DNA from 4 places in the Klebsiella sp. HN106 genome. Region 2 is predicted to be linked to each of the others. Evidence: predicted binding sites of a transcription regulator. Region 2 holds the regulator's gene; each other region holds the start of a gene.
The links. Region 2 encodes CRP, which controls carbon source genes, mostly activating them, when cyclic AMP is high. Its sites were predicted from a motif close to ATGTGANNNNNNTCACAT; they were not measured.
Positions count from the first base shown of each region.

Region 1: a site for CRP is predicted at 6,246-6,263, ahead of ACSIPU_RS18065 (maltoporin). Genes of this name have one in related genera too.
Region 3: a site for CRP is predicted at 2,824-2,841, ahead of msrB (peptide-methionine (R)-S-oxide reductase MsrB). Genes of this name have one in related genera too.
Region 4: a site for CRP is predicted at 3,108-3,125, ahead of garD (galactarate dehydratase). Genes of this name have one in related genera too.

Region 1 is NZ_JBLURD010000007.1:168,918-176,905, forward strand. Features, by position in the region: gene ACSIPU_RS18050 (alpha/beta hydrolase) at 1-875, shown strand, start outside; gene ACSIPU_RS18055 (glycoside hydrolase family 1 protein) at 1,099-2,499, opposite strand; gene ACSIPU_RS18060 (CBM35 domain-containing protein) at 2,554-4,746, opposite strand; gene ACSIPU_RS18065 (maltoporin) at 4,761-6,098, opposite strand; gene ACSIPU_RS18070 (PTS cellobiose transporter subunit IIC) at 6,322-7,593, opposite strand; gene ACSIPU_RS18075 (PTS sugar transporter subunit IIB) at 7,768-7,988, shown strand, end outside.
Region 2 is NZ_JBLURD010000011.1:162,562-170,549, forward strand. Features, by position in the region: gene ppiA (peptidylprolyl isomerase A) at 1-254, shown strand, start outside; gene ACSIPU_RS22085 (YhfG family protein) at 362-529, shown strand; gene ACSIPU_RS22090 (putative adenosine monophosphate-protein transferase Fic) at 519-1,121, shown strand; gene pabA (aminodeoxychorismate synthase component 2) at 1,153-1,716, shown strand; gene argD (bifunctional acetylornithine/succinyldiaminopimelate transaminase) at 1,807-3,027, shown strand; gene ACSIPU_RS22105 (YccS/YhfK family putative transporter) at 3,017-5,095, opposite strand; gene crp (cAMP-activated global transcriptional regulator CRP) at 5,147-5,779, opposite strand; gene ACSIPU_RS22115 (OsmC family protein) at 6,084-6,488, shown strand; gene ACSIPU_RS22120 (phosphoribulokinase) at 6,535-7,404, opposite strand; gene ACSIPU_RS22125 (YheU family protein) at 7,440-7,658, opposite strand; gene ACSIPU_RS22130 (hydrolase) at 7,655-7,988, opposite strand, start outside.
Region 3 is NZ_JBLURD010000012.1:46,354-54,341, forward strand. Features, by position in the region: gene ACSIPU_RS22450 (aldo/keto reductase) at 1-305, shown strand, start outside; gene ACSIPU_RS22455 (D-hexose-6-phosphate mutarotase) at 469-1,353, opposite strand; gene gapA (glyceraldehyde-3-phosphate dehydrogenase) at 1,623-2,618, opposite strand; gene msrB (peptide-methionine (R)-S-oxide reductase MsrB) at 2,958-3,371, shown strand; gene ACSIPU_RS22470 (YeaC family protein) at 3,415-3,690, shown strand; gene yajD (HNH nuclease YajD) at 3,740-4,084, opposite strand; gene ACSIPU_RS22480 (glycoside hydrolase family 18 protein) at 4,185-5,438, opposite strand; gene ACSIPU_RS22485 (zinc-binding dehydrogenase) at 5,762-6,838, shown strand; gene ACSIPU_RS22490 (MFS transporter) at 6,865-7,988, shown strand, end outside.
Region 4 is NZ_JBLURD010000006.1:96,558-104,545, forward strand. Features, by position in the region: gene ACSIPU_RS16195 (DeoR/GlpR family DNA-binding transcription regulator) at 1-297, shown strand, start outside; gene ACSIPU_RS16200 (sugar kinase) at 308-1,255, shown strand; gene garD (galactarate dehydratase) at 1,306-2,877, opposite strand; gene garP (galactarate/glucarate/glycerate transporter GarP) at 3,396-4,730, shown strand; gene garL (2-dehydro-3-deoxyglucarate aldolase) at 4,759-5,529, shown strand; gene garR (2-hydroxy-3-oxopropionate reductase) at 5,558-6,448, shown strand; gene garK (glycerate 2-kinase) at 6,514-7,659, shown strand; RNA gene rnpB (RNase P RNA component class A) at 7,692-7,988, shown strand, end outside.

The DNA of each region.
Region 1 (7,988 bases), on a different contig from region 2:
TCTGGCCCGGCGGTGAAGCCCCCGGCGCGAAAAACAGCCCGGCGAGCGAATCGCTGGTAGAGCGCAGCAAAGATCCCTCGCTGCCCGATCGCGCGGTCACCGGGATTCGTGCTCCGACAATTACCGTTTACGCACCGGAGAAGCCCAACGGTATTGCGCTGCTGGTGACGCCGGGCGGCTCTTACCAGCGAGTGGTATTGGATAAAGAGGGCAGCGATCTCGCGCCGGTATTTAACGCCCGTGGCTATACCCTGTTTGTCATGACCTACCGGATGCCGGCGGACGGTCACGCAGAAGGCAGCGAGGCGCCGTTGGCCGATGCGCAGCGCGCGCTGCGTACCCTGCGGGCGCGGGCCGCCGAGTGGCATATCGACCCGCATAAAATCGGCATTATGGGCTTTTCCGCCGGGGGGCACGTGGCGGCCAGCCTGGAGACCCGGTATAGCGAACCGGCTTACGTCGCCGTGGACGCAGTTGATCGGCAGAGCGCGCGGCCGGACTTCGCGGTGCTCGGCTATCCGGTGATTTCGATGGATCCGGCGATTGCCCATCCCGGATCGCGCAAGGCATTGATTGGCGAAACGCCGACGGCGGAGCGGCAGCATCGCTATTCACCGGAGCAGAACGTCACGCCGCAGACGCCGCCAACCTTTATTTTCCACGCGGTAGACGATCCTTCCGTGCCGGTGGATAACGCGCTGGTGATGTTTAACGCCCTGCGCGCGCAGCAGGTGCCGACCGAGCTGCATCTGTTCGCCGAGGGGAAACACGGATTTGGTATTCGCGGGACCCGGGGCCTGCCCGCCGCCGAATGGCCGCAGCTGGCGATGAACTGGATAGCTTCGCTGGCGGAAATGAACAAATCGCGCCAATAATCCCCGGCTCGCGGCTGACGCCTTAGCCGGGCTACCTGTCCACAGACGGTGGGGGCCTCGTAGCCCCGGTAAGGCGTCAGCCGCCACCGGGGAGGGCATCTGAAGCCCCGGTGGGGATGACTTCCCGGAGGCGATGCTGCGCATCTGTCCGGGCTACAAGTTCGTGCGGTTTGGTAGCCCGGACAGGCGCGTCAAGCGCCGCCTCCGGGGGGATTTTGCCGGGCTATTTATCAGAACTGAAGCCGTTGCTGGTCGCCAGTTCGGCAAACCACAGCGCGTTGCGCTTTATCAGCCGCTCTCCGGTTTGCAAGTCGAGCCGCCAGAAGCCGTAGCGGCGCTTGAACGAGTTAATCCACGACCAGTTATCGATAAAGGTCCACTGATGCACGCCAAAGCAGTTCGCGCCGTCGGCAATGGCGCGATGCAGCTGCACCAGATGCTCTTCCATCAGGCCGATGCGGAACGAATCGTCAATCACCCCATCCTCGCCCGGCTCGCCTTCCGACTCGATATCCATCGCAATACCAATTTCCGCGAGGAACCACTTTATATTGCCGTAGTTATCGCGAATATTGGCGGCAATGTCATAAATCGCCTGCGGCAGAATCTCATTATTATCGCGATAAGGATTAAAACGCCCTTGCGGATTCACATAGTTTTCGAAATAGAACTCCGGGGTGAAATAGTCCAGCGTATAGTCGCTTTCGCGCGCTTTCACCCGCCGCGGAACGTAATAGTTAACGCCGAGAAAATCGACGCGCGATCCGGTAATCAGCTCAACGTCGGCTTTTGTCACCTCCGGCAAACAGTCGTGCGCGGCCAGAATTTCGCACAGCGCTTTCGGGAACTGATGTTTCACCAGCGGGTCGAGGAAGCTGCGGTTGAAGAACAGATCCGCATACCACGCCGCTTTTTGGTCTTCCGCGCTGTCGTTGCGGGTATAGGACGGCGTCAGATTCAGCACCACGCCAATCTCGCTTTCCAGCGCCAGCGCGCGAAACTCGCGCACCGCTTTGGCGTGGGCCAGCATAATGTTAAACGCCACCTGCGCCGCCAGACTGCCGTCTTTCTTGCAGGGATAGTGGAAGTCATACAGATAGCCGCCCTCAACCGGCACAATCGGCTCGTTGAAGGTGATCCAGTATTTCACTTTGTGCCCAAACAGCTCAAAAGCAGTACGGGCAAAACGCGCGAAAAGATCGGTCACGTGCGCCGACTCAAAGCCGCCGTACTGCTTTTGCAGCGCTTCCGGCATGTCAAAGTGATAGAGGTTGATCATCGGCTCGATGCCGTTTTCAATCATCTCATCCAGGTAGGCATGATAAAAACGCACCGCGTCCGCATTGGGCGCGCCGGTTTCGAAGTCGTCAATCAGCCGCGACCACTGAATCGAGGTGCGAAAAGAGTTGAACCCGGTCCGCTTCATCAACGCCACGTCCTGGGGATACTGATGGTAAGTGTCGCAAACCGTTTGCGGCCCAATCTGCTGATAAAAACGTTCCGGCTGTTCGGCAAACCAGCTATCCCAAATAGAACGATGCGGCTTGTTGCTTATCCCTTCCGTTTGCGGACCGGATGCCGCCGCGCCCCAAAAAAAACCTTCCGGAAACTGATACCGGGTCATAACGCCTCCTGTAAGTTAAAAAAGGCCGCGCCCAACGGGCGCAGCCAATAAGCACTACTCTGCAACCACTTCAATCGATTTGATAAACATGTAGCCCCAGTCGCCGGCGAATTTACCGAAGTCGATGCGGTTATCGCCAGCCTTCAGCTCCACCGGCACCCGCAGCTGCTGGCCCTGTTCATCGGTTTGCGGGAATTCAACCGCGATTGGCGCGCCGCCGTTGACGATAAACGAGTTTTTCTTGCCGCCCCATTTGCCGCTGAACGTCACCTGCAGCTGATACTTGCCGGCCCACGGCGCGGCAACCTGCCAGCTCACCTTATCGCCGTCGTTGGCGAACGGCCCGAGGAAGCCGTCTTCGTCAATCGTCAGCGCGTCTTTCTCGCTTTTCGCCGCCTCGATCTTGCCATCGGTCACGTTCACAACCCCGCCGCTAAAACGGCAGTAATCAGCGGGCGCTTTCCCGACGGCTTCTGTCACCGTGACCTTTACGGTTTTACTGCTTTTGAGCAGACCATCATCGGCGCTAGAGGTCAGCGCGTATTCACCGGGGGCGCTAAACCAGGCGCGGGTTTCGGCTTTATCCGTCGCGCAGATATGGGCCTGCGCGTTGCCGCCGTTGCTCCAGCTCACCTTAACGTTGCCATCCGGCATCCCGTCATCGCGCCAGCTCGCGCTGAGCTGCACGCCCTGGTCCTGGCTGGTGGTGAGCGTTTCCACCAGTGTGACTTCCGGCGCCTGATTCGCCTGGGTGTGCTTCACGCTAATCACGTTCGAAGGCGATGAACTGCCGCTCTCGTTTTTAGCAATGACGCGGTAATAGTACGTATTCCCCAGTTGCAGACTGCGATAGTCATCGCGGAACAGATCCATTGTCTGCGGGTTCCACTCGTTTACGCCGTCCGAAATATCGCGCCCCACGATCTTCCACGGTCCGGATGCCGAATCGGCGCGCTCGACATCATAAGCGCGCCCTACCGCCGCCCCCAGCCAGTTGATCGCAAACGGTGAATCCGTCGCCCGCAACTTCGGCGCATCCGGCTTCGGCAGCGGCGGCGCTTTCTCCTGCCCGTTCATCTGCGCCGCGGCGGTCCGCACCAGATCGACCACCTCCATCTCCTGATTGGCTTTACCGTCGACCGGGAAGCCCGGCAAATGGTAGCTGTAGTGGCCGGTGGACTCTTTATGCCAGTAGAAACCGCCATCGTGACGATGACCGCGGAAGCCCCAGATTAAACCGCCCGCCGCCTGCGCGCCGTTGACTTCGCTATGGACGATCGACTGCATAATGGCGTTAAGCTGCTGCGCATCCAGCAGGCCAAATTCGCCCACCATGTAGACTTTCTTACCCGCGGCCGCCGTCAGGTCTTTTTTCACCTGATCGGGATGGTTGTTATCGGCATTGGTGTAGTAGTGGTTGCTGACGATATCGACATGGGGATCGTTAAGCGCAAACGCATTAATTTTCTTATAGGTGCCATCTACCACCAGCTGATGCGGCGCCCACTTTTTGATCCATGCGGCGGTCTGCTGAAGGAACGCCGCGTTGGTGTCTTCCAGCTCGTTGCCGGTCTCCCAGGCCATAATCGCTTTTTCGTCATAGTAAGGGCGCCCGGTCACGCTGTTGGTACGGGTGATAACCTGACGAATCACGTCCAGATAGGCCTTGAAGGTTTTACTGTCGGTACGGTAAAAATCCTCCGGCTTTTCGTGGTAGAACGCCGCCAGCTGCTCGCGACCGCCCCACCACCACCAGTGATCGATAAACGGCAGAATCAGGCGCAGACCCTGTTTGTCCGCCTCGGCGATCATGTTGTCGTACACCCGCATCGCCTTTTCGTTCAGGCGCGGCATGCCGTCGGCGGTTTCCGGGGCCAGAATATGGGTTTCGCGACCGCAGGCCTCGTCAAACGTCTGCTGCACCGAGAGCACGTATACCCGCTGCGCCCTGGCGCCGGTTTGCACCAGCGCTTTAATCCAGTTTTCCTGTTCCTCCGCCGTCGGCCAGCGGAAGTATTGCCCCCAGCCGCGCGAGTCGGCTTTACAGGTGCCGCGCGCGTCGTCTTCAATACGATGCAGCTCCGGCGCATGAATGCCCGCAAAGCGGAACACCTTGTCGCCATCTTTTAACGTCGCGCCGTCGCGGGTAATAAAGTGTTCAAAGTGCGACTGCTCCGCGGCCATCGCGCCTGCGCTTCCCAGCGCCGAAAGCAGCGCGACGAGCATCAGTTTTTTCACCGGCTTAATCATCGTATCTCTCCTCAGAACCAGACTTCGGCCTGCACGCCGAAGTTCAGCGTATCGGTGTCGCCGCTGCGCGAGTAGCTACCAGCGGAAAGGGTATTGGTGCTCCAGTCGTAGTTGCCGTCCAGCGCGTCGGAGACCCCCTTATCCCACTTCGCGTAAGTGACGAAGAAGCGCAGCTGCGGGCGCGTCCAGAAGCCGGAATCAAAGGTCAGGGTCGGCGCGATGGTCACTTTAGTCAGGCCGCCTTTGCCTTTGCCGTCCACGCCTTTGTAGTTTTTATCGTCGAGATATTCGTAGCCCAGCTCGTACTGCATGGCGAAGTTTTTGGTGATCTGCTGATACGGGCGGATCCCCGCCACCCAGCTGGTGCGCCCCCAGCCTTCGGCGTCTTCCGTCCACCAGCGGTAGTTTTTGTCTTTCTGATAGTAGGCAAACGTGGAGATTTCCCAGTCGCCGAGCGAGGCCATGTTATCCAGCACCACGCGCCAGGACTGGGTATCGTCGAGGTTTGCCCAGCCCCAGCCGTTTTTACCCAGCGAGTCTCCCGCCGCCAGGCCGCGTCCGTACTGGAAGACCACGCGAGAGTAGCCGCCGGTCAGGCCGTAGAAGCCGTCAAAGTTGTAAACGCCGGTCACGCCGTAGCCTTTTTCCGCCGAGGTCGGGTGCTTCTCGTTGCGGTTCATGTGGTGGCCAATCAGCTCAAGATCGAAGCCGGTGCCGCCGATCTTTTTCAGCCACAGGTTGAGCGAGTAGTCATCCGGATAGCCCTGATCGCCTTTGTCGACCGGGTAGGCTTTGGTTTCGTCCGTCGGCGAGAAGGCGTAAACCCCGGCATCGAAGCGCGCGAAGCCAAGATCCATATTGTCGAAGCCGCCGCCGGTGCCGTTGTACTGAATGTACTCCCAGTCAAACTGATGGCTGGAGGTGTTGGAGCTGCTGTAGCGCTTACCGGCCCAGAAGGTCATCTCCGGGGCAAAGTCGAGGTTGGACAGTTCGGCAAAACCTTCGCGGAACTGCACATCATGCCCGTCGTCGTCCTGACAGTTCCAGTCAGAGGTACATTTTGACTGATGGGTGATGTTGGCCTGGACTTTTGCCACCACGCCGCTGTCCGAGGTTAACGTCACCGTTGGGATCAGTTCGATCTTGGTATCTTCTTCGTTGCCCAGACGCCACTTGCCGTCCGGCATCAGGCCAACGGAGTCAGCGCGATTGCCGTCGGCGTTGGCAAGGATCCCTGAACGGATATAGCCATGCAGCATAAAATCGTACTTCGGATCGGCGCTGGCGCAGTCGCTCATCACCGCAAGGGCAAGTAAAGACAGAGGTATTGAATGATTTAGCCTGATCATTTTTTATCCTTGGTTATTTTTTTATTAACACTGCCTGAGAACGGGAGGAAATTTACGGATCAAAAAAGGAAATGTACATCCACAAACGGAAAGCGCTTTCCGTAATTGCCGGATGAGTTCACAAATTTAACGATAGCGGGCAAATATTCGTGATGGAGTTCACATATTCTGGCAGAAATAAAAAAGCCCGCGCAGGGCGGGCTGGGGCAGACAGGCGAAAAGCTTAGCGTTCAGCGTCGGCAAGCTGGCGTTCGTAGACCTTAAAGAACGGGCGATAGAGCATCCAGGCGTTAAAAATAGCGAACAGGCACATGCATAAGTTTTTCCAGCTACCGTTGGCTGACCACGCCGCGCCGAGCGGCGCCGGCATCGACCACGGCAGCATCGCCACCGCCCGGTCGAGAATCCCCAAATGGGTTAAATACCAGGCGATACAGGCATTTATCAGCGGCACAAAAATAAACGGCAGCAGAAAAACCGGGTTCATGATAATCGGAAAGCCGAACAATATCGGCTCATTAATGTTAAACAGCGAGGGAAGCAGGCCAATTTTCCCGACGCTTTTCAACTGCCGGGAACGGCTGCGCATCGCCATAAAAACCAGCGGCAGCGTCGAGCCGATACCGCCGATTAGCAGGTAGAAATCCCAGAATCCCTGCAGGTAAATATGCGGTAACGTGGCGGAACCGGCGGCCAGCGCCTGTTGGTTTTCAAACAGATAGGTCATCCAGAACGGGTTCATAATCCCGGTGATAATTAGCGCGCCGTGAATACCGACAAACCAAAGCAGGTTGCAGATAAATAACGATATTAAAACCGCGGTTAGGGTATCGGAGGCCACCACCAGCGGCCGCACCGCTTCGCTAATCAGCTCCGGTAAAATGCGCCCGGTGCTTTGCAACAGCAGCGCGTTAATGACGCTAATAGAGAGCATCACCACCAGCAGCGGAATCAGTAGCTGAAAGCCGTTACGGGTCATCACCGGTACCTCTTCCGGCAGGCGGATGCACCAGCCTTTCTTATAGAAAAAGCGTACAATTTCAATGGAGTAAGTACTCGATATCAGCGCGGTAAAAATCCCCATTCCGCCAAGAAAAATATTGGTCGCGCCGTTGTCGCGAAAGCCGATAAACAGCAAAAACGCCAGGCAGCCGGTCAGCCCGCAGAGCCGCTCCGGTAGCCGGTACTGCTTGGCAAGACTGGCGCTGGCGCCGAAGGCCACAATCAGCGCCACCAGCCCGATAGTCAGTTCAAAAGTCGGCAGCAGAATAGGCCGCAGCTGGAAATAGAACTGGCCAAAGGCCGATGCGCCGTCGATGGAAACGGGCGGAAACAAAATCGGCACCAGCAAACTTCCGACGATCACAAACGGCATCGCCAGCGCAAAGCTGTCGCGCATCGCCGTAATGTGGTTATTGCGCGTCAGAACGTTGGCCAGCGGTGCCAGCCGCTGCTCGATGATATCGACGGCAACATTCATTAACTGAATGTTCATAATCCTGCCTTTCAGAAGAGAGTAGTCGCCAGGATGATCGCGCACTCCTGTGTAAAGTAAAAGCCCGTCATAGGTGATCGTGGTCACAATAAATAAATCCACAAACGGAAAGCGCTTTCCGTTTTATATCCGTTGTGACTATAGTCGGCGCATCCCACTCATCAGGAGCGATATATGAAAAAGATAATGTTGTGCTGTTCCGCGGGCATGTCCACCAGCCTGCTGGTGAAAAAAATGATCGCCGAGGCCGAGCAGCGCGGGTTGCCGGTAGAGATCAACGCCTTTGGCGTCGCGGAGTTCGATCAACAGGTCGGCCATTACCAGGTGGTCCTGCTGGGGCCGCAGGTGAAATACATGCAGAAAGATCTGCAAAAACAGGCTGATAAATACGGGAT
Region 2 (7,988 bases):
ACACGCGCGGCACCATCGCCATGGCGCGTACTGCCGATCAGGACAGCGCCACCAGCCAGTTCTTTATCAATATTGCGGATAACGCCTTCCTCGATCATGGCCAGCGTGATTTCGGCTATGCGGTGTTTGGTAAAGTAGTCAAAGGCATGGACGTCGCGGATAAAATTTCTCAGGTGCCGACTCACAACGTTGGGCCGTATCAAAATGTTCCGTCCAAACCTATCGTTATTCTTTCCGCAAAAGTACTGCCGTAATCTTAATTGCGCGGGTAACGCTCACCCGCGCATTCCCCGCTTCCCTGCGAAATCGCTTTTTGCCGCTTATACTTGTGGCTACTGCGGACATGTCAGGGAGGTGTTAAATGAAAAAGCTCACCGAAAAACAGAAATCCCGACTCTGGGAGGATCGACGCAACGTGAATTTTCAGGCCAGCCGGCGGCTGGAGGGCGTCGATATTCCGCTAATCAACCTTACTCCCGAAGAAGCCCTGGCGCGTATTGCGGCGTTAAGGAGCCACTATGAGCGATAAATTTGGTGAGGGCCGGGATCCTTATCTTTACTCCGGTCTGCAGGTCATGCGTAACCGCTTAGGTATCCGCCAGGCACAGCGCCTTGAGCAGGCGGCGTGGGAGCTGACCGCGCTACGCGCGGCAACCATCGAACTCGGGCCACTGGTGCGCGGCTTGCCTCATCTCTGCGCGATTCATCGCCAGCTCTATCAGGATATTTTCGACTGGGCGGGACAACTGCGTGAAGTGGATATCTATCAGGGCGACACCCGTTTCTGCCATTTCGCCTATATCGAAAAAGAGGGGAACACGCTCTTTCAGGCCCTGGAAGAGGAAGGCTATCTGGTGGGGCTTGCTCAGGATAAATTCATTGAACGTCTCGCTCATTACTACTGCGAAATTAACGTCCTGCATCCTTTCCGAATCGGCAACGGCCTGGCGCAACGCATTTTCTTTGAACAACTGGCTATTCATGCTGGCTATACGCTGGACTGGCGTGATATTGCCGTCGATGTATGGAACCAGGCCAACCAGAGTGGCGCAATGGGCGACCTTTCTCCACTGCAGACGATATTTCGTAAAGTGGTAAGCGAAGCTGCGGAAACTGAGTAGAATAGCGCGGTTCTTTGTTCCCGGAGCCGCTATGATCCTGCTTATCGATAACTACGATTCTTTTACCTGGAATCTGTACCAGTATTTCTGCGAACTTGGGGCAGAAGTGCAGGTCAGGCGTAATGACGAGCTGACGTTAGCGGAAATTGTTGCGCTGGCGCCCGCGAAAATCGTTATTTCGCCGGGGCCCTGCACGCCGAATGAGTCCGGGATTTCGCTGGCGGTTATTCGCCACTTCTCCGGCAAGACGCCAATCTTAGGCGTTTGCCTGGGCCACCAGGCGATAGCCCAGGTTTTCGGCGCCGCGATCGTGCGGGCGGCCAAAGTCATGCACGGGAAAACGTCCCCCATTAGCCATCGTGGCCAGGGGGTATTTCGTGGCCTCAATAATCCGCTAACCGTGACCCGCTACCACTCCCTGCTGATTGACCCGCTAACGCTGCCTGAATGCTTTGAGGTGACCGCTCGCAGCGAGGAAGGTGAGATCATGGGCATTCGCCACCGCGAATTCGACCTTGAGGGCGTGCAATTTCATCCGGAGAGCATTCTCAGCGAACAGGGCCACCAGCTGCTGGCAAACTTCTTCAATCGGTGATTTGTAGTTGCCATGGGTTGATTTTTTATGCATATTTTGTGATTAGATTATCATAATCACTATCGCATAACGAAGAGGGATGGGCACGACATGGCAACTGAACAACCGGCGATCACCCGCGCGACATTCGATGAGGTTATTTTGCCAATTTATGCACCGGCGGAATTTATTCCGGTGAAGGGCAAAGGAAGCCGGGTATGGGATCAGCAGGGGAAAGAGTACGTTGATTTCGCCGGGGGTATTGCCGTGACTGCGCTCGGACATTGCCATCCGGCGCTGGTGGCGGCACTCCATGAACAGGGTGAAAAGCTGTGGCATACCAGCAACGTTTTTACCAACGAACCGGCCCTGCGCCTGGGGCGTAAGCTGGTTGATGCGACGTTCGCCGATCGCGTCGTGTTTATGAACTCCGGAACCGAAGCCAACGAAACGGCTTTTAAGCTGGCGCGCCACTATACCGTCACTCGCCATAGTCCGTACAAAACCAAAATTATTGCCTTCCATAACGCATTCCACGGTCGATCGCTGTTTACCGTCTCCGTTGGCGGGCAGCCGAAATATTCCGATGGTTTTGGGCCTAAACCGGCCGATATCGTTCACGTGCCGTTTAACGATTTACACGCGGTGAAAGCCGTGATGGACGATCATACCTGCGCGGTGGTGGTCGAGCCGATTCAGGGAGAAGGCGGCGTGACCGCAGCGACGCCGGAATTTCTGCAAGGCTTGCGCGATCTGTGCGACCAGCATCAGGCTTTGCTGGTCTTTGATGAAGTTCAGTGCGGTATGGGGCGCACGGGCTCGCTGTTTGCTTATATGCACTATGGCGTGACGCCGGATATTCTGACCAGCGCCAAGGCGCTGGGCGGCGGTTTCCCAATCAGCGCGATGCTGACCACCCATGACATCGCCAGCGCGTTCCACGCCGGTTCTCATGGATCGACCTACGGCGGTAACCCACTGGCCTGCGCGGTGGGCGGAGCGGCGTTCGATCTGATTAACACACCGGAAGTGCTGGACGGCGTCACCGCGAAGCGCGAGCTGTTTGTTGAGCACCTTCAGCAAATTGACGCGCGGTTCGATCTGTTCAGCGATATCCGCGGCATGGGGCTGCTTATCGGCGCCGAGCTTAAGCCGCAGTATCACGGGAAGGCGCGCGATTTCCTCTACGCCGCCGCAGAGGCTGGTGTCATGGTGCTCAATGCCGGACCGGACGTGATGCGCTTTGTACCGTCGCTGGTGATTGATGATAGCGATATTGCTGAAGGCATGACGCGCTTTGCCCAGGCTGTTGAGCGGGTGCTCAGCGCTTAGTGGCGCGCAGCCAGATGCCATGATGCGGACGCTGACGCCATGCCACCGATGAAATCGTGTGCATGGTGTTCAGATGCCCGAGGATGCGCTGCAGATGCTGCTCCATTGTACTGAGCGGGCCGCGAGGAACCTCCGCATCCTGCGCCTCCATGATATTCACATCCCCTGCGCTGCCCGGCCCATCGGAATCCAGCCGCTGCTGGCAGCGCTGGAGCGCAATCTCGCAGGACTCCAGATAACGTTGCGCCAGATCTGGCGTGAGCATATTGTGCTCGCGCGCCAGGGTGGTCATGGCGTTGATATGCTCGACAATAAACTGGCTGTGGGTAACCCACAGCTTCATATCTTCCAGATAGTGCGAGTTAAAACCGGGTTCCTGCATTGCCTGATTCAGCGAGTTAAACAGCGCGTTATGCGCCTGGTTGACGCGCATTCGCTGATAGGCCAGCGCCGGGGCCTGATGGTCGTCGCTGAGGATCAGCCTGATAGCATCCTGATCGGCTTCCAGCGCATCGTGGGCATTTTTGCGCAGCAGGCCGCTTTGCCATTGCGGCCATAGCCAGACCATACCCCCGAAGGCGATCAGGCAGCCAATCAGCGTATCAATCAGCCTGGCAACGATAAACTGTTCGCCGTTCAGGGTGAGTAGCTGCAGGGTATACACTGCCGTTACCGTAAATCCGACCATCGCCCAGCCGTAGTTCTTGCGGATAATCAGATAGCTTAACAGCGTGATAAAGAGCATCGCGGTCAGCGTATAGCCTTCAGGGACGTGAAAGTGCAGCGTCAGTCCGGCAATGACCAGCCCGGCAATGGTTCCTGCAGCCCGGTGGACGATGCGTACTCGGGTGGCGCCGTAGCCGTTTTGCGTCACGAACAGAACCGTCATCAGGATCCAGTAGGGTTTTGGCAGGTTTAGCGCGCTGCCCATCAGGCTGGCGACGCTCAGCATCACGCTGATACGCGCCGCATTTCGTAAGGCCGGCGACTTAAGCGACAGATAGTTTTTCAGGGCAGGCAGCAGCGGCAGGCGACGGGTTTTATCCGCCATCAGGTTACGCGCGTACAGCGGCCGCTGGGTGCGCAGAACCCGGGCAATACGGCTGAAATGCCAGGCGCAAAACTGCCCGACCGGGTTATCGGGATGCTGCCAGGCGATTTTTTCCAGCGCACCGATCTGTTTATCCATCTGAAAGCGCTGAGGATAACGATGGTAAAGGAGATCGTCCGCCAGCACCCGCAGGCGGGCGGCAACGGTTTGCGCGTTCCAGCGAATCACCGCTTCCGCATGGCTGCGCTCCACCAGTTTTTGCACCTCTTCCGGCTGATGAAGGCTGACGGAAATATGCTCCTGCAGGTCCAGTCCAACCTGGAATGCGCGCAGCAGGCGTTTATGATCGCTGCGCTGGTTGGCCGCCAACATATGCATCTGCTGATAGCACTGGGTTATCAGATCTACCACCTTTTGCTGTCGATTAAGCAGCGGCGGCAACGATGTTGAGGGGTCCGTATGCTGGGTAAGCAGACTGTATTTGGCCTCGCAATAATTGGCCAGCTCGCGATACAGCAGACTTAAGGATTCGCGCAGCGGCTGTTCGCGCCAAAGCCAGAACCAGACCCAGTTAAAAACGCCATACCATAACGTCCCGAGCGCGTAGATCAGCAGCGGCTCCCAGATCGGCATGTTGCCCGCGAGACTGAGCGTAAATATAGCCGCGATAAGCGAGGCGGGCAGCAGCCTTGCGTGCAGAGAGCTGATTTCGGCCGTGACGCCGAGGATGAGCGCCAGACCCGTGAGGATCAGCGGCAAAGGTATTTCTCGCTGCAGAAGGAGTTGAACGATAAGGCTACTGCCGGCAAACAGGCAGCCGCCGATAATCAGGCGTTTAAAGAAACGCTTATGCGGTGTATCCAGCCCGGCAACGTTGCAGCAGGCGGGAACAAGAGAAAACAGCAGCCCCTGCTGTAGATGACCGAACAGAAGCCCTATCGCAACCGGCAGACACAACACCAGCGTTTGCCGCAGTGCATAGTTGACTTCCGGGTGGTAAATCAGCCTGCGCCACATGAGGGGAAAACAAAAACGGCGTATTGTCAGGCAATACGCCGTTTTACCGACTTAACGGGTACCGTAGACGACGATAGTTTTACCGTGTGCCGAGATCAGGTTTTGATCTTCCAGCATTTTCAGGATGCGGCCAACGGTTTCGCGAGAGCATCCGACAATCTGACCGATTTCCTGGCGGGTAATTTTAATTTGCATACCGTCCGGGTGGGTCATCGCATCCGGCTGTTTTGCCAGGTTCAGCAGCGTCTGGGCGATACGACCAGTCACGTCGAGGAAAGCGAGGTTGCCCACTTTTTCCGACGTAACCTGCAGACGGCGCGCCATCTGCGAAGAGAGACGCATCAGGATATCCGGGTTAACCTGGATCAGCTGACGGAATTTTTTGTAGGAGATTTCGGCCACTTCACATGCGGTTTTCGCACGTACCCAGGCGCTACGCTCCTGACCTTCTTCAAACAGGCCTAATTCACCGATGAAATCGCCCTGGTTGAGGTAAGAGAGGATCATCTCTTTACCTTCTTCATCCTTGATGAGTACAGCCACGGAGCCCTTAACGATGTAGTACAACGTTTCTGCTTTTTCACCCTGGTGGATCAGCGTGCTCTTTGATGGGTACTTATGAATGTGGCAATGAGACAAGAACCATTCAAGGGTAGGGTCTGTTTGCGGTTTGCCAAGCACCATGCGCGGTTATCCTCTGTTATAAGCTATCTCCGGGTGCCGACACTACACGGCATCCGGGCATGCAATCGTATTGAATCCCTATACCTGGGAATCCGGCTGAAAGTGTTCTGCAGCCTGTAATGTGAACTCCTCTGCATACATGCAGTACATCAATGTATTACTGTAGCATCCAGACTGTTTTAGCATAGCTTTCGCCGCATGTCTCCTGGTGTCTCGCTTCAGCATGACCCAGGTCGCCTTCCGTTGCGAGAATTGTTATCTACGCGTAATCTGTCAGGAAAATTACAGCCCTGGAGTTAAATTTATGCAAGCGCGAGTGAAGTGGGTTGAAGGGTTAACCTTCATCGGTGAGTCGGCTTCTGGCCACCAGATTCTGATGGACGGTAATTCCGGGGATAAAGCGCCCAGCCCGATGGAAATGGTGCTAATGGCGGCAGGCGGGTGCAGCGCGATTGACGTGGTTTCCATTTTGCAGAAGGGGCGTCATAACGTCACCAACTGCGAAGTTAAGCTGACCTCGGAGCGTCGCGAAGAGGCGCCGCGTCTGTTTACCCATATCAATCTGCACTTTATCGTGACCGGTAAGGAGTTAAAAGACGCGGCCGTTTCCCGCGCCGTTGACCTGTCGGCGGAAAAATACTGCTCGGTGGCGCTGATGCTTGAGAAGGCGGTAAACATTACTCACTCTTATGAAGTGATCGAAGGATAAACGGAACCGACCCCGGTAGGTTATGTTGCCGCCGGGGCGATCGCAGCTAGCTTATTTTCTTGCCTTCCATCAGCCGTTCAACCAGCGGCGCCATAATCAGCTCCATCGCCAGCCCCATTTTTCCGCCCGGTACCACCAGCGTGTTCATATGTGAGATAAACGAACCCTGAAGCATCGCCAGAAGCCACGGAAAATCGATATTTTTCAGGTTGCGGAAATGAATCACCACGAAGCTTTCATCCAGGGAAGGGATGGCTTTGGCCGCAAAGGGATTGGACGTATCCACCGTGGGGACGCGCTGGAAGTTGAGATGGGTGCGCGAAAACTGCGGGGTGATAAAGTTGATGTAGTCCTCCATCGAGCGGACCACCGAGTCCATCACCGCCTCCCGAGAGTGGCCGCGTTCGCTGGTGTCGCGGATAAGCTTCTGGATCCACTCAAGATTGACGATGGGCACCACGCCGACCAGAAGGTCGACATGGTTTGCGACGTTGTGCTGCGGCGTCACGACGCCGCCGTGCAGGCCTTCGTAAAAGAGGACGTCAGTCGGCTCGGGCAGCGGCTGCCAGGGCGTGAAGGTCCCCGGAACCTGGTTCCACGGCACGGCTTCGTCATAGGTATGTAAATACTTGCGCGACTGGCCTTTGCCGCTTAGCCCATACTCAGAAAACGTCTGTTCCAGCAGGCCAAAGTCGTTGGCCTCTGGGCCGAAGTAGCTGATATGTTTGCCCTGATCCCGCGCTTTGCGGATCGCCATGTCCATTTCCGGGCGGGTGTAGCGGTGAAAGCTATCCCCTTCGACTTCAGCGGCATGCAGATTCAGCTGGGCGAAGATTTTGCGGAAAGCGAGGCTGGTGGTTGTGGTACCCGCGCCGCTGGAGCCCGTGACGGCAATCACCGGATGTTTGGCAGACATAACAACTCCCTGGATAAACGATAGTGTGTGCCGCCTTAGCCGTGAAACTGCTTGCGGGGCATGATGTTGACCGTCTCGTGCAGCTCTGACCATACCAGCACGGCCTCTCCGCTTTTTAGCTGCTGTTTTACATCAGAGACTTTATCAACCAGCGAACGTTCATGTTCACCATAATCGGTGCCTTCGCGCAAGACAAAACTTTCGATCAGGCTATCCAGCGTTTCGGGAGCGAGCTCTTGCCAGGGTATGATCATAATTTTCCTCCTAACCAGCGGGTTAGCCAATCCGGAATGCGTCTTTCAAGCCACATCTCTGGCTTACGCAAGGTACCGCCGACGAACCCAACGTGCCCGCCGTGCTCCGTCAGCTGATACTCGACATTCGCCGGCAATTGTTCCTGCGGCGGTATCGAGTGATGGTCCATAAAAGGGTCGTCTTTTGCGTGAATAATCAGCGTGGGCTTCGTGATATCGCTTAAGCGCGGCATGGCGCTGCACTGGCGATAATAGTCCAGCGCATCGGCAAAACCGTGGATCCTCGCGGTGATGCTGTCGTCAAATTCGCGGATACGGCGCATGCTTTTT
Region 3 (7,988 bases), on a different contig from region 2:
AGCAGCAGCGGCTGCCGGTGATGGCCTACTGTCCGCTGGCCCAGGCCGGCCGTCTACGCAATGGACTTTTAAATCATACCGTTGTGAAAAATATTGCGCAGGCCCGGGGCGTAACCGCCGCGCAGGTGCTTCTGGCGTGGGTTATCAGCCATCAGGGGGTACTGGCGATCCCGAAAGCATCGAGTATCGAACATGTTGAGCAAAATGCTGCGGCGCTGGACATCGAGCTAACCGCTGAAGAGAGGGCGCTGCTGGAAAAAGCTTACCCGGCACCGGGAAGAAAAACACCGCTGGATATGGTCTGAATAGGGTATAAAGAAAAGCCCCGACTCTGCGGGGCTCCGGTCGCGAGCTGCCACCAGGCATGAATACGATCGCAATCAGTGCGTCAGGCCGGGCAAAGCGTCAGCCGCCGCCCGGCAGAAATACGCGCACTAGATTTTAACCCGTATGCGCTCCTTCAGTGCGTTAGCGTTTCACCACGCGAATGGTTTGCGCCAGGCGCGAAGGTTTCTCTTCGCTGGCCTTCTGCGATTCGGTTACGCAGCAAGTTTCTACGCAAACGAAGGTTTTGTAGCCATCATCGGGCATATCGCCCATGCTGACGGAAAGGGCCGGTCCCGGGTTCCAGCCAACCACGTTGCTGTTGTGATGATGGACGACATCGATGTTGCGGCTGAGCGCATCATCGTGAATGACGCTGCAGGTTTCTGCATTCAGATAGACGCGGTCGGTACGATCCGGGAAAGTTTCAGTGCCGTTGCTTAATACGCCTTCTTCGGCATTTTTCACTTTATCAATATAACGGTCGCCCAGACCGCTGACCTTCACTGCCGCAATGTCACCGACGTTGAAATAGGTGTGAAGGGCGGAAGTGGTTTCAAATTCGCCGTGCGCTTCCAGCTCAATTTCGCAGGTTTTACACAGTTTGAAACGCGCTAACAGGGTGAACTCATGCGGCCAGTACTGGCGAGTGGCATCGCTGCTTTTTAGTTCAAAGGTCAGCACCACGCCGTTATCGTCTTCATCGTGGCCTTTCAGGGCCCACGGCAGATTGCGGGCAAAACCGTGCGACGGCAGACCCTGCTGAGCTGATGGGCCAAACCATGGCCAGCAAATCGGCACGCCGCCGCGCAGGGCAACGCCATTTTTGAATGGGGTATTGCCGCTGAGCCACAGGACCTCTTCTTCGCCTGCGGGCTTCCAGGAGAGCAGGTGAGCGCCCTGGAAAGCCACGGAAGCTTTAACCTGCGGATGATCAACCACGATCAGTTCCAGGTCATCAAGCTGGCGACGGGAAAGGACAGGGGTAAGCTGTTCGATAACCGGGAGGGCAAAAATTTTATTAATCATTACGCAATCCTTTTTACCCTAAATAATTCGAGTTGCAGGAAGGTGGCAAGTGAACGACAAATTCGTCAGGAACGAATTTGAACAACCGAAGATGGCCTTCGGTCAGGGACATGGATGTCCCTGATTCATCCCGATGAGCTTACCGTAGTAAGTGATTCGGGTGAGCGAGCGTAGCCAACACATCTGTAACTTGAAGTATGACGGGTATATTTTTAGGCAAAAAAAAGAGCGACCGGAGTCGCTCTTACAGATTACGGTCTCATCTCAACTTATTTGGAGATGTGAGCAATCAGGTCCAGAACCTTGTTGGAGTAACCAGTTTCGTTATCGTACCAGGAAACCAGTTTCACAAAGTTGTCGTTCAGAGCGATACCCGCTTTAGCATCGAATACGGAAGTGCAAACTTCGCCGTTGAAATCGGTAGAGACAACGTCGTCTTCGGTGTAGCCCAGAACGCCTTTCATTGCGCCTTCGGAAGCAGCTTTGATTGCTTTCTTAATTTCTTCATAAGAAGCAGCTTTTTCCAGACGAACGGTCAGGTCAACAACGGATACGTTCGGAGTCGGAACGCGGAACGCCATACCGGTCAGTTTGCCATTCAGTTCTGGCAGTACTTTACCTACAGCTTTAGCAGCGCCGGTAGAGGACGGGATGATGTTCTGAGCTGCGCCGCGGCCGCCGCGCCAGTCTTTATGAGACGGGCCATCAACGGTTTTCTGAGTAGCGGTAGTGGCGTGAACAGTAGTCATCAGACCTTCGATGATGCCGAAGTTGTCGTTGATAACTTTTGCCAGCGGAGCCAGGCAGTTGGTGGTGCAGGAAGCGTTGGAAACGATGTCCTGGCCTTCGTATTTGTCAAAGTTAGCACCTTTAACAAACATCGGAGTGTTGTCTTTGGACGGGCCAGTCAGAACGACTTTTTTCGCGCCAGCGGTGATGTGCTTACGAGCGGTTTCGTCGGTCAGGAAGATACCGGTTGCTTCAGCAACAACGTCAACACCCACTTCGTCCCACTTCAGGTTAGCCGGGTCACGCTCAGCGGTAACACGGATTTTTTTACCGTTAACGATCAGATGACCGTCTTTCACTTCAACGGTACCGTTGAAACGGCCGTGAGTGGAGTCATACTTCAGCATGTAAGCCATGTAGTCAGCGTCTAACAGGTCGTTGATTGCAACGATCTCGATGTCAGAACGTTCCTGAGCAGCACGGAAAACAATGCGACCGATACGGCCAAAACCGTTGATACCTACTTTGATAGTCATATATTCCACCAGCTATTTGTTAGTGAATAAAAGGTTGCCTGTAAAATTACAAAAACCTTACGCAGCGTCAAGCGGAATCGTGTCAATCATTGCGACAAATCAATCCGGAGCATGCCTTTGCGCGGTTGATTTATCCCACTTTCCCTTTGAGCCCAATTCCATATGGGGGCTGCGCCCGGAATTTTAAAGGTCATTTGAGATAAAAATGTGATATTCATCACAATTGTGTGGCTGCCTTTTGGCGTCGCCTAAGTTTAGAACAAAAGTGCACGCTTCATTGTTAATATTTTGTTAGAATTAAGCCAAAAAAGTTGTCCTTTCACAGCGAGAAGCAAGCCAATGTCGAATAAACCCTCTTCGGACGAGCTCAAAAAAAATTTGAGCGAGATGCAGTTTTACGTGACGCAGAATCACGGTACTGAACCGCCGTTCACCGGGCGGCTACTCCACAACAAACGCGATGGCGTCTACCACTGCCTGGTATGCGACGCGCCGCTGTTTAACTCGCAATCCAAGTATGATTCAGGCTGCGGTTGGCCGAGCTTTTATGAGCCGGTAAGCGATGACGCTATTCGCTATCTTAACGATTACTCCCACGGTATGCAGCGCACGGAAATTCGCTGCGGAAACTGCGATGCTCACCTTGGACACGTCTTCCCGGATGGCCCGCAGCCTACCGGTGAGCGTTTTTGTGTTAATTCGGCCTCTTTAAGCTTCACCAATGATGAAAATGGTGAGCAAACCAAGGGTTGAAAAAACGATTCAGCAAATTATTCCAACACGGGGCGGGAGAACGATGGAAATTGAACGGATTATCGACGGCATGACGCCGGAAGTGTATCAGCGTCTGGCGACGGCGGTGGAGCTGGGAAAATGGCCCGACGGCGTGGCGTTAACAGCCGAGCAGAAAGAGAACTGTCTGCAGCTGGTGATGCTCTGGCAGGCCCGATATAACGTAGACGCGCAGCATATGACCATCGACACCAACGGACAGATGGTGATGAAGAGTAAACAGCAGTTGAAAGTGGACTTCGGTATTTCGCCGCAACCTATCGCGACGTTTAAATCCTGAGCCTGAACGGCCCGGCCAATTGAACGCCGGGCTTAGCGTCAGCTGAGCGTTATTTCTTGTTCATCATCGCTTTTAGATCGGCGAAAGGGGTATATTTCGCTTCGCCGACGCTTTTCTGCGCATCTTCGCCGGCCACCACCGTTGAACCATACTGATCGGCCTCGGTGTATTTTGAGTGTTCATGATCGTGGCAGTAGAGGCACAGCATCTCCCAGTTGCTACCATCTTCCGGGTTATTGGAGTGGTCGTGGTCGATATGATGTACCGTCAGTTCACGCAGATTCGAATAGACAAACTCACGCGAGCAGCGTCCGCAGACCCAGGGGAAGAGCTTCAGCGCTTTTTCGCGATATCCGACTTCCAGACGGGCGTAGTTTTTCGGGATATAAGCCATAATACCCATGCCTTCTGTTGCAAATGAAAAGCTGCGCCGGAGCTGGCGCAGCGGAATGTGCTTATCATAACCTATTGTGCAGGCGGTGACATCGCGCAGATCAGCGTTTGATCCCCAGGGATTCGGCCAGCTGTTTCGCTAGCTGGTTTTGATCATCGGCGCCGTACTCCCAAAACATCGCGCCTCCCAGTCCTTTGCTCTTGATATAGTCGGCTTTGATCGCCACCGAACGCGGGTTCTCATAGGAGAGGGCAAAGAGCGCTTTACCGTCGGAGGACGTTACCGACAGCCACGGCACTTTCGCTTCATCATCCCAATGCTGAGTAAAGCGCTTCTGCGGATCGTTGATGAACTTCGCCACGATATCGTTATATTTCACGTAGGTATCTTTTGACAGATCGACGCCTAGCGTTTTGAACAGCTCGACCTGCTGCGGCTCAAAATAAGGCTGCGTTGCCGGATTTTTCTGCGCATCCGGTTTGCTCCAGTCAATGCCCGGCTCGACGGCGCGTTTCGGTACCCGCCCATAGAAACCAATCCCCAGGTTCATCTGGCTGGGCTTCAAACCCGCCGCAAGATAGTTGTTGACCACGAAATCAGCGCTGTACTTATCGGCTTCTGCGACCGTCGGCCATTGAGAGGAGTCGTACAGGTTGGAATTGAAGTACTGGGTGCCGTAAGCCATGTCGTAGGTCATCAGGTTGATGTAGTCGAGCGAGGGGGCTATCGCTTTGACATCCACCCAGCTCTTCGGACTCTCCGCGTTAGCGCCCACGGCGATGGTCACCAGTTTTTTATTGCCCACCGCCGCGCGAAGCTCTTTCAGCAGGGCGGTAAAATTATCGCGATCGGCCGGTTGGCTGTCGACCAGTCCCCATGCGCCGTTGACCGGATACTCCCAGTCCAGATCGATACCATCAAGACCATATTTTTCAATGATCTCCTGCGCCGACTGAATAAACAGCGCTCGGGTTTCTTTTGTCGCCGCCGCGCCGGAGAATCCGCGCGCTCCCCAGCCGCCGACGGAAAGCAAAACTTTCAGGTTCGGATTCTGCTGGCGCAGATGCGGGATTTTCTGCAAATCAGCCTGCACTTTTGGCGACAGCCAGATTTGATGCAGCCTGCCGGGGTCTTTCAGGGCCGCGTTGGTTTCACCTTTTTCGTCGTTATAGATCAGACCAAACGAGTAGTTGAGATGGGTAATCTGCCGGACGTCAAGTTTATCGATATTGCCGCCAGGTCCGGCAGTGACGTCGCCGCCGCCGTTAAAGTAGCCGACGGACATCAGGGTATTAGCAGAAACGACGCTCGCGAAGAGCAGGGGTAAAGCTGCCAGTAAAGGCAAAAGTTTCATAGCAAATCCTCTTTGACAGAAAAGTGACTTAGTAAAACAAACACGCCACGGAAATGGCGTGGCGAAAAAACAGCTCGTACAGGCTAGCATCTTCCATTGCCCAAAACTGCGAAGGGGTTCACGCTGCATCAGCGAAGCCGCGCCATGCCAACGCCATAAGCTTTCCTTCACATCTCTCCCCGCCATCCATTTTGCCGTATTTGTGATCTAAGTTGTGAAATGCAGATCAATATCTGTGTTTTAAAGATTTAATGTTGACCTTAAAGATTTCGTGGTTAAGTATTGCTCCCACTGATGCAAAACCACAAACAAAGGAAGACGCAATGAAAGCACTGGCAAGATTTGGTAAGGCCTTTGGCGGCTATAAGATGATTGATGTTCCGGAACCGGTCTGCGGTCCGGATGATGTGGTGATTGAAATCAAGGCGGCAGCCATTTGCGGCGCGGATATGAAGCACTACAACGTCGATAGCGGATCCGACCAATTCAACTCCATTCGCGGCCACGAATTTGCCGGTGAAATCGTCCGGGTCGGCGAAAAGGTTAAGGACTGGAAAGTGGGCCAGCGGGTGGTTTCTGATAATAGCGGGCACGTCTGCGGCGTGTGTCCGGCCTGCGAACAAGGTGATTTTCTGTGTTGTACAGAAAAAGTTAATTTAGGTCTTGATAACAATACCTGGGGCGGCGGGTTTTCGAAATACTGCCTGGTGCCGGGGGAGATCCTCAAAATTCATCGCCACGCGCTGTGGGAAATCCCGCCGGGCGTTGATTACGAAGAAGCGGCGGTGCTGGATCCTATCTGTAACGCCTATAAATCTATCGCTCAACAATCCAAATTTCTCCCCGGTCAGGACGTGGTGGTTTTCGGTACCGGTCCGCTAGGCCTCTTTGCCGTACAGATGGCGCGCATCATGGGGGCCGTCAATATCGTGATGGTCGGGCTGGAAGAGGACGTCGCGGTGCGTTTCCCCATCGCTAAAGCGTTGGGCGCGACGGCGGTGGTCAACGGTTCGAGCGAAGATGTGGTTGCGCGCTGTCAGGAAATTTGCGGCAAAGATAATCTCGGTCTGGTTATCGAATGTTCAGGCGCCAACATTGCCCTCAAACAGTCTATCGAAATGCTGCGCCCCAACGGTGAAGTGGTCCGCGTGGGGATGGGCTTCAAACCGCTGGACTTCTCCATCAACGACATCACTGCCTGGAACAAAAGCATCATCGGCCATATGGCTTACGACTCCACCTCCTGGCGCAACGCCATTCGCCTGCTCGCCAGCGGCGCGATCAAAGTCAAACCAATGATTACTCATCGCATTGGCCTGTCGCAGTGGCGCGAAGGTTTTGATGCCATGGTCGATAAAACCGCGATTAAGGTCATCATGACTTACGACTTTGATGAATAACCCATTTATTAAAGGAAGGTTCCCGGATGGAACAGATAGCAAAACCGCACTGCGGCGCCAGGCTCGATCGCCTGCCCGACTGCCGCTGGCACGCTTCAATGTTTGCCATGGTCGCTTTCGGATTACTTGTCTGCTGGAGTAATGCCGTAGGCGGGTTAATACTCGCGCAGCTAAAAGACCTGGGCTGGACCGATAATTCCACGACCGCTACGTTTTCTGCCATTACCACGGCGGGAATGTTTCTTGGCGCGCTCGGTGGCGGCATTATCGGCGATAAGATCGGGCGTAAAAATGCGTTCATCCTGTATGAAGCGATTCATATTATTGCCATGGTCATTGGGGCGTTTTCGCCGAATATGATCTTTCTGATTGCCTGTCGTTTTATCATGGGGGTAGGGTTAGGCGCGCTGCTGGTGACCTTATTTGCCGGATTCACCGAATATATGCCTGGCAGAAATCGCGGCACCTGGTCCAGTCGGGTCTCGTTTATCGGCAACTGGTCTTATCCGCTCTGTTCGCTGATTGCGATGGGATTAACGCCGTTAATCAGCGCGGAATGGAACTGGCGCGTACAGCTGCTGATCCCGGCGCTGCTGTCGCTAATTGCTACCGTTATTGCCTGGCGCAGTTTCCCTGAATCGCCCCGCTGGCTGGAGTCTCGTGGACGTTACGCGGAAGCGGAAAAGGTGATGCGGGCCATTGAAGAGAGGGTCGTGCAGCAAACCGGTAAACCATTGCCGCCAGTGGTAATAGAAGATGATGGTAAAGCGCCGCGCGCGGTTCCTTATTCAGCCTTATTAACCGGCGTATTACTCAAGCGGGTTATTTTAGGCTCCTTCGTCCTGATTGCCATGAATGTCGTCCAGTATACTTTAATTAACTGGCTGCCGACGATATTTATGACCCAGGGCATTAATCTGAAAGACTCCATTGTTTTAAACACCATGAGTATGTTCGGCGCGCCGTTTGGCATTTTCATCGCCATGCTGGTGATGGATAAAATACCGCGGAAAACTATGGGTGTGGGCTTATTGGTATTAATCGCCGTGCTGGGATATATCTATTCTCTGCAAACCAGTATGCTGCTCATCACGTTAATTGGCTTCTTCCTGATTACGTTTGTCTATATGTACGTTTGCTACGCCTCAGC
Region 4 (7,988 bases), on a different contig from region 2:
GCTGTCGACCACATTGCGGAAGATGGCACCTTGAGCGTCAGACAGGAAGCCAGCGCTCGCCTGCTGAGCGAAGCGGTGGCGCAAAGTGAGAGGGTGATTGCGGTCGTTGCGCATCGTCCGGTGTATGGCGATAAACGCTACGCGATTGGCGACTTGCAGCAAATTAGCGGCATCGTGACGCCGCAGGTGGTCGCCGCGGAGTATCACGCCCGCCTTCTCGCCGCTGGCATGACTAACAGCTATACCAACAACGAGTGCCTGACATGGCTCAACCCTGCTTTGCAGAAGGCAAAGTAAAGGAGCGATGATGAATGTGACCATTTGCACCATCGGCGAACTACTGGTGGAGTTTCTGGCAAAAGAAGAGAACCAGGGTTTTTCTCGCCCGGGTGAATTTTGGGGGCCATATCCCAGCGGCGCCCCGGCAATTTTCGCCGATCAGGTGGCAAAGCTGGGGCTGGGCTCGGTGCTTTTCAGCTGTGTCGGCAACGATGCGTTTGGTGAAATGAATATCGCGCGGCTGGAAAGCGACGGCGTAAACGTTAATGGGATCGCCATACTGCAAAAGGCGACCACCGGCAGCGCTTTCGTGAGCTACCGTAGCCAGGCGCAGCGCGATTTTATTTTTAATATGCCGAACAGCGCCTGTGGTTTGCTAACCGCTGACCATATTGACGACCGTCTGCTTAACCAGTGCAATCATTTTCACATTATGGGCTCTTCGCTGTTTTCGTTTCGCATGATCGACGCGATGCGTAAAGCGATTGAAAATATTAAAGCGCGCAACGGCACGGTTTCGTTCGATCCGAATATCCGCAAAGAGATGCTCAACATCCCTGAAATGTCGCAGGCTTTTGAATATATCCTTGATTATACAGATATTTTTTTGCCCAGCGATGGCGAACTGGATTACTTTGGCCTCAACCCTGGGCGCAATGAGCAGGTGCTGGTGGATAAGCTTTTAAAGCGCGGCGTTAAGCACGTGGTAATTAAACGCGGCCCGCGCGGAGCGAGCTATTACAGCGCCAGAGAAACGCATCATGCTGCCGGTTTTCATGTCCCGGTTGTCGATCCGACGGGGGCCGGCGACTGCTTTGGCGCCACCTTTGTCAGCCTTTTCCTGTCCGGCGCATCGCCGCAGGAGGCGCTGAGATGGGCCAACGCCAGCGGCTCTCTGGCGATTACCCGGCGTGGGCCGATGGAAGGGACTTCCACCAAAGCGCAGATAGAGGGGTTTCTCAACGCGCATCAATAGCAGAGGTATCCCGCCCGAAGCATCACGAGCGGGATAAGTTGCTGAGCCGATCAGGTCACCGGCGCCGGGTTAAACACCGCCAGCTGATTGTGCAGGCCCCACTGATCTGAGAAAGTCTTCTTGCGGCCGCTGGCGACATCAAGAATAAATTCAAACAGCTTCAGCCCTACCTCTTCAATGGTTTCTTCGCCGGTGGCGATGGTTCCCGCATTGATATCCATTAGGTCATACCAGCGGTTTGCCAGCTCGGTACGCGTCGCCATTTTAATCACCGGTACGGCGACCAGGCCATACGGCGTACCGCGACCGGTAGTAAAGACCTGCACAGTGATCCCGGAGGCCACCTGCTGAGTACCGCAGACGAAGTCGCTCGCCGGCGTCGCGGCGTAAATCAAACCGCGTTTGGTCGGGCGCTGCCCCGGAGAGAGCACTTCGGCAATCGCGCTCTTTCCGGATTTAGCGATAGAACCCAGCGCCTTTTCTACAACGTTGGCCAGACCGCCTTTTTTATTGCCCGGGGAGGGGTTGGCGCTGCGGTCGGTTTTACCCATATCAAGATAGTTATCGTACCAGGCCATCTCCTCCAGCAGGCGTCTGCCGACTTCTTCGTTGATGGCGCGCGGCGTCAGCAGATGAATCGCATCGCGTACTTCGGTGACTTCGGAAAACATGACGGTCGCCCCGCAGCGCACCAGCAGATCGGAGGCATAGCCCACCGCCGGGTTGGCGGTCACGCCAGAAAACGCATCGCTGCCGCCGCACTGCATACCGACCACCAGTTCGGAGGCCGGGCAGGTTTCGCGCTGGCGCTGGTTCAGCTTCTCCAGATGGCGCTCGGCGACCTGCAGAATGTCATCCACCATTGATTTAAAACCGACGTGCTTCTCATCCTGCAGGCTGACGATGCTGGCGCTATCTACGGGAATGCTTTTTACATCGTCGGTGCCTTCCAGCAGGCGCTCCGGCTGCAGTTTCTCGCAGCCAAGGCCAATCACCATCACTTCGCCGCCGAAGTTTGGATTGAGGGCCAGGTTATGAATGGTGCGGATCGGAACGACCGCTGCCGGAGCGTTAATCGCCACGCCGCAGCCATAAAGATGGTTCAGACCCACGACGCCATCGACGTTGGGATACTTCGGCAGCAGATCGCGTTCGATAATTTTCACTACGTAATCGACGACTCCCGCCACGCAGTGCACGCTGGTGCTAATACCGAGCAGATTTTTGGTGCCAACGCTGCCGTCGGCGTTGCGATAGCCTTCGAAGGTATAGCCTTCCAGCGGCGGCAGCGGCGCCGGAACTTTGGTCGCCAGAGGTAAGGTGTGCAGAGGCGGCGCCTTCGGCAGTTCCACCAGCGATTCGTCAATCCAGCTGCCCTGCGGAATATCGCGTACCGCGTAGCCAATCACCTCGCCATAGCGGATGATTTCACCGTGTACAGGAATATCGACCAGCGCGACCTTGTGGCCTTGCGGGATATGCTCAACCAGCGTGAGCCCGTCAGGGAAACGCGTTCCGGCTTTTAAACCTCGATCGTTAACAATAATCGCCACGTTATCCGTTTCGTGCACTTTTATATAAAACGCCGTTGGCGATTCTTGTCTAATTTCAATGTCAGCCATTGTCCAGTATTCTCCAGCAAGGTGCGAATAATAAAATAAAACGTTTATACCCGTCATATTTCAAGCTGCATTTGCGTTGGCTTTCCTCGCTCACCCCAGTCACTTACTTTAGTAAGCGCCAGGGGATTCCCTGCGTTGCCGCCTTCATGCAACTCGAAATATTTAGGGTATATTCAATTTCTGATGCGCAGATTTGTGAAATAAAGAATGTCAGGTGTTTGAATTTGAAAATGTGATCTAAATCACCCATTGCTACGCAAGAGAACCCGCGCATGGGGGAAATCGCTGGAACTGTGGATCAGCGCCCATTGATTATTGCATTTGCACAACATTAGAGATAATTAAACGCCATTTACAGGTTGTATGCACAGTGTTTAACGGTCGCAAGCTGATTATACTGAGTCATGCTTGCAATGCGCCGGATGAGTAAATCGATACCTCCTGATATTGATTTCTGAATAATTAAGAATCACACCAAAATAAATAATGGAAGGTGTGTTGTACCTGAGGAATATGAGATGAGTCTGGATGCAACAATAGAACAGAAAAAAAGTGTGCCAACCCGCTATTTAATTCTGTTAATTATTTTTATTGTCACTGCCGTTAACTATGCCGACCGCGCGACGCTTTCGATCGCCGGTACCGAGGTGGCGAAAGAGCTGCAGCTGAGTGCGGTCTCAATGGGCTATATTTTCTCCGCTTTTGGCTGGGCCTACCTGCTAATGCAAATCCCCGGCGGCTGGCTGCTCGATAAATTTGGATCGAAAAAGGTCTACTCTTACAGCCTGTTCTTCTGGTCGCTGTTCACCTTCCTGCAAGGCTTTGTGGATATGTTTCCGCTGGCGTGGGCGGGCATCTCAATGTTTTTTATGCGCTTTATGCTGGGCTTCTCTGAAGCGCCATCTTTCCCGGCAAACGCCCGTATCGTCGCGGCGTGGTTTCCGACGAAAGAGCGCGGCACCGCATCGGCGATCTTTAACTCCGCGCAGTATTTCTCCCTGGCGCTGTTCTCGCCGCTGCTGGGCTGGCTGACCTTTGCCTGGGGTTGGGAGCATGTCTTCACCGTCATGGGCGTGATTGGCTTTGTGCTGACCGGCCTGTGGATAAAACTGATCCATAATCCCACTGACCATCCGCGCATGACGCAAGAGGAGCTGAAGTTTATCTCCGAGAATGGCGCAGTCGTTGATATGGACCATAAAAAGCCCGGCAGCGCGGCGGCCAGCGGTCCGAAGCTTCACTATATCAAGCAGCTGTTGACCAACCGCATGATGCTGGGCGTATTCTTCGGTCAATATTTTATCAATACCATTACCTGGTTCTTCCTCACCTGGTTTCCGATTTATCTGGTGCAGGAAAAGGGTATGTCGATTCTGAAAGTGGGTCTGGTCGCATCGATTCCGGCGCTGTGCGGTTTTGCCGGCGGCGTGCTGGGCGGCGTGTTCTCTGACTATCTGATTAAACGCGGTTTTTCCATCACCGTGGCGCGTAAGCTGCCGATCGTCCTCGGAATGCTGCTCGCTTCCACCATCATTCTGTGTAACTACACCAATAATACCGCGCTGGTGGTCACCCTGATGGCGCTGGCATTCTTCGGTAAAGGGTTTGGCGCGCTGGGCTGGCCGGTGATTTCCGATACTGCGCCGAAAGAGATTGTTGGCCTGTGCGGCGGCGTATTTAACGTATTTGGTAACGTTGCTTCCATCGTAACCCCGCTGGTTATCGGTTACCTGGTGAGCGAACTGCACTCATTCAACGCAGCGCTGGTCTTTGTTGGATGTTCCGCCCTGATGGCGATGGTTTGCTATCTGTTTGTGGTCGGCGACATCAAACGTATGGAACTGCAGAAATAATTAACGGTTAAGTGACAAGGTATAAGTGATGAATAACGATATCTTCCCGAATAAATTTAAGGCGGCCCTGGCGGCGCATCAGGTTCAGATTGGCTGCTGGTCCGCGCTGGCGAGCCCAATTAGCACCGAAGTTTTAGGCCTGGCCGGTTTCGACTGGCTGGTACTGGACGGCGAACATGCGCCGAACGATATCTCTACCTTTATCCCGCAGCTGATGGCGCTGAAAGGTAGCAACAGCGCGCCGGTCGTTCGCGTACCGACCAACGAACCGGTGATCATTAAACGCCTGCTGGATATCGGTTTTTATAACTTTCTGATCCCGTTTGTAGAAACGGAAGAGCAGGCGATTAACGCCGTTGCCTCAACCCGCTATCCGCCTGAAGGCATTCGCGGCGTATCCGTCTCGCACCGCGCCAATATGTTTGGCACCGTGCCGGATTACTTCGCGCAGTCGAACAAAAATATCACCATTCTCGTGCAAATCGAGAGCCAGCAGGGCGTGGATAACGTTGATGCGATAGCCGCCACGCCTGGCGTGGACGGTATTTTTGTCGGCCCAAGCGATCTGGCCGCTGCGCTGGGTCATCTGGGCAATGCTTCCCATCCGGAAGTTCAAAAAGCAATCCAGCACATTTTTGCCAGCGCGAAGAAGCACGGTAAGCCGAGCGGTATTCTGGCGCCGGTTGAAGCCGACGCGCGCCGCTATCTGGAATGGGGCGCGACCTTTGTCGCCGTCGGCAGCGACCTGGGCGTTTTCCGTTCTGCCACGCAGAAGCTGGCTGACTCCTTTAAGAAATAACCACCACCGAAACTAGAGAGATAAAGACATGACAATGAAAGTTGGTTTTATTGGCCTCGGTATCATGGGTAAACCAATGAGTAAAAACCTCCTCAAGGCGGGTTACTCGTTGGTGGTTGCTGACCGTAATCCGGAAGCGATTGCCGAAGTGATTGCCGCAGGCGCAGAAACCGCCGCATCAGCGAAAGCGATTGCCGAGCAGTGCGATGTGATCATCACCATGCTGCCGAACTCCCCGCACGTGAAAGAGGTCGCGCTGGGCGAAGGCGGGATCATTGAAGGCGCGAAGCCGGGCACCGTTTTGATTGATATGAGCTCCATCGCGCCGCTGGCGAGCCGCGAAATCAGCGAAGCGCTGAAAGCGAAGGGCGTCGATATGCTGGATGCCCCGGTCAGCGGCGGCGAACCGAAGGCTATCGACGGTACGCTGTCGGTGATGGTGGGCGGTGATAAAGCGATTTTCGATAAATATTACGATCTGCTGAAAGCGATGGCGGGATCCGTGGTACACACCGGCGAGATCGGCGCGGGCAACGTCACCAAGCTGGCCAACCAGGTGATTGTGGCGCTGAACATTGCGGCGATGTCCGAAGCGCTGACGCTGGCGACTAAAGCGGGCGTGAACCCGGATCTGGTTTATCAGGCCATCCGCGGCGGGCTGGCCGGGAGCACCGTGCTGGATGCCAAAGCGCCGATGGTGATGGATCGTAACTTTAAGCCGGGCTTCCGTATCGATCTGCATATTAAAGATCTGGCGAATGCGCTGGATACTTCTCACGGCGTGGGCGCCCAGCTGCCGCTGACCGCCGCAGTAATGGAGATGATGCAGGCGCTGCGCGCTGATGGCCTGGGTACCGCCGACCATAGCGCACTTGCATGCTACTACGAAAAACTGGCGAAAGTGGAAGTCACTCGCTAACAAGAAGGGCGCGGATGCGCGCCCTGTAATTCTTGCCTTGCGCGGCACTGTCAGGCTACATAACTATGAAAATCGTAATCGCCCCAGACTCTTATAAAGAAAGCCTCTCGGCCACCGAGGTTGCTCAGGCTATAGAAAAAGGTTTTCGGGAAATTTTCCCCGATGCGCTCTACGTGAAGGTTCCTCTCGCTGATGGCGGAGAAGGTACCGTTGAGGCGATGATTGCCGCGACGCAGGGAACCGAGATGAGCGCCTGCGTGACGGGGCCGCTGGGTCTCCCGGTTGATGCCTGCTGGGGGCTTTCCGGTGACGGCAAAACCGCGTTTATCGAAATGGCTGCGGCCAGCGGGCTGGGGCTCGTGCCGCCCGTACAGCGTAACCCGCTATTGACGACATCGCGCGGTACCGGCGAGCTGATTCTGCAGGCGCTGGATCACGGGGCGAAAAATATCATCATTGGCATTGGCGGCAGCGCCACCAACGATGGCGGCGCAGGAATGGTGCAGGCGCTGGGCGCGCGGCTTTGCGATGCCAACGGCGCAGAGATTGGCAACGGCGGCGGTAGTCTGTGTAGCCTCAATTCGATAGATATCTCCGGTCTTGATGCCCGACTGCATGATTGCGCTATTCGGGTCGCCTGCGATGTCACCAATCCGCTGATCGGCGATAGCGGCGCGTCAAGAATTTTTGGCCCGCAGAAAGGGGCTACCGAAGCGATGATCCGCGAGCTGGACAGCAATCTGGCGCACTATGCCGATATTATTAAGGCCGATCTGCATGTCGATGTGAAGCAGGTTGCCGGTGCGGGCGCGGCGGGCGGTATGGGTGCCGCGCTGATGGCGTTTCTGAAGGCTGAATTACGCAGCGGGATTGAAATCGTGACCCAGGCGCTGAACCTGGAAGAGCATATCCTTGATTGTTCGCTGGTGGTGACCGGCGAAGGTCGGCTGGATAGCCAGAGTATTAACGGTAAAGTGCCGGTTGGCGTGGCAAGCGTGGCGAAAAAGTATCATAAGCCGGTGATTGGCATCGCCGGTAGTCTGACCCGGGACGTCGGTGTGGTTCACCAGTATGGGATTGATGCGGTGTTTAGCGTGCTGACCAGCGTAACGACGCTCGAAGAGGCGTTTCGCGGCGCGGCGGACAATATTTATCATGCGTCGCGTAATATTGCGGCGACATTGCAGGTTGGGATGGCGACGGAAGGATGACAACCGTCGGTAAACCCTCTATACTTCGCGCCGAAGCTGACCAGACAGTCGCCGCTTCGTCGTCGTCCTCTTCGGGGGAGACGGGCGGAGGGGAGGAAAGTCCGGGCTCCATAGGGCAGGGTGCCAGGTAACGCCTGGGGGGCGCAAGCCCACGACCAGTGCAACAGAGAGCAAACCGCCGATGGCCCACGCAAGTGGGATCAGGTAAGGGTGAAAGGGTGCGGTAAGAGCGCACCGCGCGTCTGGTAACAGTTCGCGGCACGGTAAACTCCACCCGGAGCAAGGCCAAATAGGGGTTCACAAGGTACGGCCCGTACTGAACCCGGGTA